DNA from 2 places in the Metabacillus herbersteinensis genome. Region 2 is predicted to be linked to the other one. Evidence: riboswitches for the same ligand, from Rfam matches in the RefSeq annotation. Region 2 holds a riboswitch; the other holds the start of a gene.

Region 1 (2,375 bases), on a different contig from region 2:
TCAGGAGGAGTATGGCAATCATATAAGTAAAAAGCCTTACTCAACGAAAAGGCGCGATTGTTGAAGATTAAAGGTAGAAAATGATCAAAGTTTTTTATAAAAAAATAAACCGATAAAATACTATAAGAGCATGTTTTGATTAATCTTTTTTCAAAACATACTCTTTTTATTTGCTTTTATATCAAGGTTATTAGCATCAGTTTGATCAAACTTTATTTTAAAGCAACAATTGCTGAAATTTCTAAAATCAATATAGAAAATTATGGTACAATTACCAAAAGTAGATCTTTATACCCTTATTTCGTGCTTAACATTAATTAATACGTTAATCAGACCTTATTTATAATTAGGGAAATATAACTATAATTAGGGAATAATTATAAGTATATGTATTGTTTTTCCAAAATGTAACTTATAGTCTGTAGAAGTCAGAAGGAATTGAAAGTAAAATAATTACTATGATGAAGGGTACAATTGATGTGAAAAAGCAGTTTGGATTAAAAGTCAGACATTATCGAATGATCAGAAACATATCTCAAGAAGAACTTGGAGATATAACAGGATTACACCGAACGTATATTAGTGATGTAGAAAGGGGCCAACGTAATTTATCCTTAGAAAACATCTATGCCCTTGCTAAAGCGTTAGGTGTCAGGATGGGTAGTCTATTAGATTTTGATTAAATTTTTTTGTGAATTTGGAATGCAATGAAGGAATATTCTTATGTGGGCACTTAAATATTCTGGAGCAACTAGTGCAACCGGCCTAAATATTTTTAAAATATTAGGCTTTTTTGTGTATCATTCTTTAATAAATGTTTAATTACTAAAAAAAGAGGTTATATTAATAATTAGTGGAAATATAAATTAGTATTACTTTTCACTTTTTTTAAAATAAATTATGGGATTCTACAATATTCGTATTTTATTTATATTAATATGATCTAAACTAGTGTTGTACCATTAAAAAACTAATTATAAATACGAAGAATATAGATATATACTTGTGGGGTGTTTTTATGCAACAAAATGAACCATTAAAAGCTAAGTGTGAACTAGAATTAAATAGCATACATGTATCTAGCAAAAAGGAGTATTTCTTCCGTAGAACTTTTTTTGTTGTTGATGGAGATCTTTTTGTAGAGCTAGTAGCTTTGATGGAAGAATCTACAATGGTTCAGGGGACAGAAGTGCAAAAGGGAAATGAGATACTTGCATCTGATTCAAGGGAATTATCCTTTAGTAATTACCCACACTCGTTTGTAGAAAACTTGTCAGAACTAGGTATAATTAAAGAAGGATACAAAATTAGTCTTGAGCAGCTCCAATACCTTCTATCAACTTATAATGAAGATTTATTTGCTATCTCAGAGGATGTTATTAAAATAATTAACTAATACTATATATACAAGTCTTAAGTGATGGAGAGCCCATCGCTTTTTTTGTTTTCAAATTATACACACTATGATACACTTTAATTGTATTTTATTTTTGTTTTTATTTTGTTAGCAACTCTTCATGAGTTAGCGGGATTACATTAAACGTTCAGAGCCTTTGGGCTGGTTTTTTCTTTATGAAACCACGCCTAAAGGCTCTTTTTTGCGTTGTTTAGGAGGTGTAGCAAGTTTAATTAGGTGTTCTTTATGGGTGGAGTTATAAGGTTACTAGACTTTAAGAAAGGGTGTTTTTTGATGAATTTAGATTGTAGTATATGTTTGGGTTATTGTGAGTTAATGATCCTTCTAAGGGGAAAAAAATATTGTTCTGACCTATGTCTTGAACAAGTACATGAAGAGGATTGCCATGTTTAAACTTACATGTTTTGCATCAATTACTCCAGAAGATTTAGAAAAGGCTCTTAAAGGATTGCGCTTTGTTGCAAAGAAAGATGGATATGAGTGGTATGTTGACGGCCATGTTTTTCGCATTGAGCCTTTCAAAAACCAATCAAGGGATTCATCTAAGGGATATCGTGTTTATTTTAACGGTGCTATTGATGGTGGGATTTATCTGTTTGATTCTTCTCTAGGTTGGTTATCTCCTAGAATTATAGGAATTGAATATGAACTATCACATTCAAAAATGAAGTCTACTGATTGGATAAATGACCTTAATAGAAGGATGTCATTCCAAACTTTAGATATCAGGGGACTATTTCAAAAAGGGAGAGTTAATTGTGTAGTCGTAAATGATTCTTTACAGCTACAGATCCGAACTACCAAAGGCAAACAACTAAAATTAATAGAGTGTCTAAAAGAGATTGAAACATTAAGGGATGAATTATTACCTAATGATTTCGATCTTTTTTCATTCCATCAAGAAGGTGTAGCGGTATGATCGTAGATTTCCATACTAAAAACTCAAAATACACCATTG
Region 2 (2,375 bases):
ACGGTAAAACCTATATAAGTATAAACAATGCACAAAGATCGCTCATAACAGTGGTTGTCTAAAAGGAGATCCCATGAAATACTCTTTTCTCTCATTAGCACTACTCAACATCATCGACCTAGACCTTACATTCATAGGCTTACATTTCGACCTTATTGAAGAAAATAACCCACTTATGAAATTCCTTTATCATCAAAGTCCATCTTTATTTCTAGGTGTGAAATTATCCTTTTCAATTTTTTTATTACTTCTTGTGATGACGCAAAGATTGCCGAGTACCTTTCTACTTAAATCGCTGACTTTAATTGCAATAAGCATTTATCTAGTTGTTTTATCCTTACATAGTATCTGGATTTATTCTTTCCTTTTTTTAACAGGGGGTCTTTTCAGTAGGTAGTTATGAATAGGCTTTCATAACGTGATTGTTCAATGATGGTAGGGGAGTGGATGAGGTATGTATAAAAAACACTGTAACCGATGTTTTCAGCCTTCTTTCAGTAGCTATGCTGGAGGAGAGTGGATTTGTCCTATCTGTACTAATGATCTCACAACTAGAAAAGCAGTAATTGCAAGCAATCGTACAGATTTGACTAGTAACTATGCAAAGTATCAAGATCAGAAGGAAGTATCTTGTAAAAAGAATTCATCTGTCTCTTACCAAGCATAATAAAAAGTGAGTCGGATCGGATCCAACTCACTTTGTTTTGTTTTCTTGGTTAACTTTCCATTTGTTGAATTCTAAGAATTCCTTAAATTGATCTTTTGTCACTCCGGAATTCATTGCTTCTCGTACAAGTGAAGACCATTCGTTGTCGAGGTTACTTTCATATGTTGTTTCATATTCTTCGTTTAATAATGTGTTTACCGAAATGCCTAGAACAGAAGAAATCTTTTCTAAAAATTGAACAGAAGGGTTTGATTGTAGATTACGTTCGATTGAACTTAAGTAAGATTTTGCGACTCCTGCTCGTTCTGCTAGTTCAGATAGAGATAGATTTTTTTGATTGCGGTATTTTTTTATGTGCTGTCCAATCATTTGATCACCTTCCTATTATCGCCATTCTATTATAGCATATAACGAAGGGAGTGTATGATATTTAGAACACTTTTTCATATTATTTTGTAAGCTCCGGAAATTTTGTTGAGACGTTTGGATAATTTGATAGAAATTGACGTATTTCTTCTGGATTAATACCTAGTTCTAAAGCAGACAGAATTAATTCTTTCCACTCTTGATCTAACGTGCCGTAATCGATTGTGCTACTCTCCATGTTTCCCCCCCCTAAAATACCTTCCCTGTATTTCAGGCAGCCCAGCCGTCATGGTTACTATGTAACGGAAGACCTGTGACTTTGCGTCCCTATTTTTCAATAGGTTTGCCTTTAACTGATCAAGCAGTTAATGCCTATTAAACAACGTATTACGAAAGTCCTTACTTTATGTATCACTTACTTCCTAAATCTATTATAAAAAGGAATTTCTAGGAAGTGTGTTGAAACCTGTCGACACACAATATTTTTTGAATTGTAAGAATATTTTACAATACTGTAACACTACAAAGGTTATAATACCTATGTTACATATAGTTATATTGGTTTAGTAAATATAGTTCAGTAAGTAAAGGGTACTTTTACCTATTTTTTATACAGTTTTACAAAATTTAATTTTGTCGAATAGAAGAAGAAAATAATGTAAATTTAAGCATTAAAAGACTTTGGAGTTAAATAAAAGATGCCACCGTTTTGAACAGACACATTAATTTGTGGTTCATAGAGATCTTTTAGTGCTTCCTTTTCGATATGATAGCAGTCTGGTTTTTCTTCAATGTCTTCGTAGAAGTGGTTTAATAGCATTAGATCCTCGTTCTGGCGTTGTCTCGCATCGTCAGCCCAGTTGTGATTATCTTGCTCAATAATTTGCTGAATATATTGCTGGATTCGTATTAAGCCACTTTGAGGTTTGATGAGTGGGGACATCGTAAAGCTATAATCAGGGATTCTTGGTGTTAGTTCTAGCTGTTCAAGTTTTTCTTGAAAGTTCTCCACTAAACTCCCGCTAATTAGGTGAAGGCCAATCGAGAATAATTGATCTTTTTTCATATCGCATTGATAAGAAACCATTAAATTGACTGCTAGCCACGGGTGTAGGGGAATACTCCCGCCTGATGATTGGGCGTTTTCATAGAGTCGAATATAGCTGCCTAAATTTTTAGTCGAACGAAAAATTTGGTGCAGACGAGGAGCACCAAAATGCATGACTTCCCCTTTTAAATCTTCTGGTGCTTTTAACCGGTCCGTAATTAGTGTTAATTTCATTGGATTTGGTACACCGTTGGTTTTTTCTAGGTAATGCCAATAGAAGGGACGGTTCATTAG

What was found. Region 2 has a riboswitch for cyclic di-GMP ahead of ACFFIX_RS00445 (anti-repressor SinI family protein). Riboswitches for the same ligand answer to the same signal wherever they lie in the genome.
Region 1: linked by a shared signal. The riboswitch ahead of ACFFIX_RS19485 (hypothetical protein) and the one ahead of ACFFIX_RS00445 (anti-repressor SinI family protein) in region 2 are both predicted to bind cyclic di-GMP.

The regions. Positions count from the first base shown of each region.
Region 1 covers NZ_JBHLVO010000022.1:6,650-9,024, forward strand. The annotation lists gene ACFFIX_RS19475 (GNAT family N-acetyltransferase) at 1-30, shown strand, start outside; gene ACFFIX_RS19480 (helix-turn-helix domain-containing protein) at 459-683, shown strand; cyclic di-GMP riboswitch class II at 692-775, shown strand; gene ACFFIX_RS19485 (hypothetical protein) at 1,019-1,396, shown strand; gene ACFFIX_RS19490 (hypothetical protein) at 1,803-2,336, shown strand; gene ACFFIX_RS19495 (hypothetical protein) at 2,333-2,375, shown strand, end outside.
Region 2 covers NZ_JBHLVO010000001.1:90,660-93,034, reverse strand. The annotation lists gene ACFFIX_RS00465 (hypothetical protein) at 1-62, shown strand, start outside; gene ACFFIX_RS00460 (DUF5658 family protein) at 74-397, shown strand; gene ACFFIX_RS00455 (hypothetical protein) at 455-667, shown strand; gene ACFFIX_RS00450 (helix-turn-helix domain-containing protein) at 695-1,036, opposite strand; gene ACFFIX_RS00445 (anti-repressor SinI family protein) at 1,116-1,271, opposite strand; cyclic di-GMP riboswitch class I at 1,304-1,391, opposite strand; gene ACFFIX_RS00440 (YqhG family protein) at 1,698-2,375, opposite strand, start outside.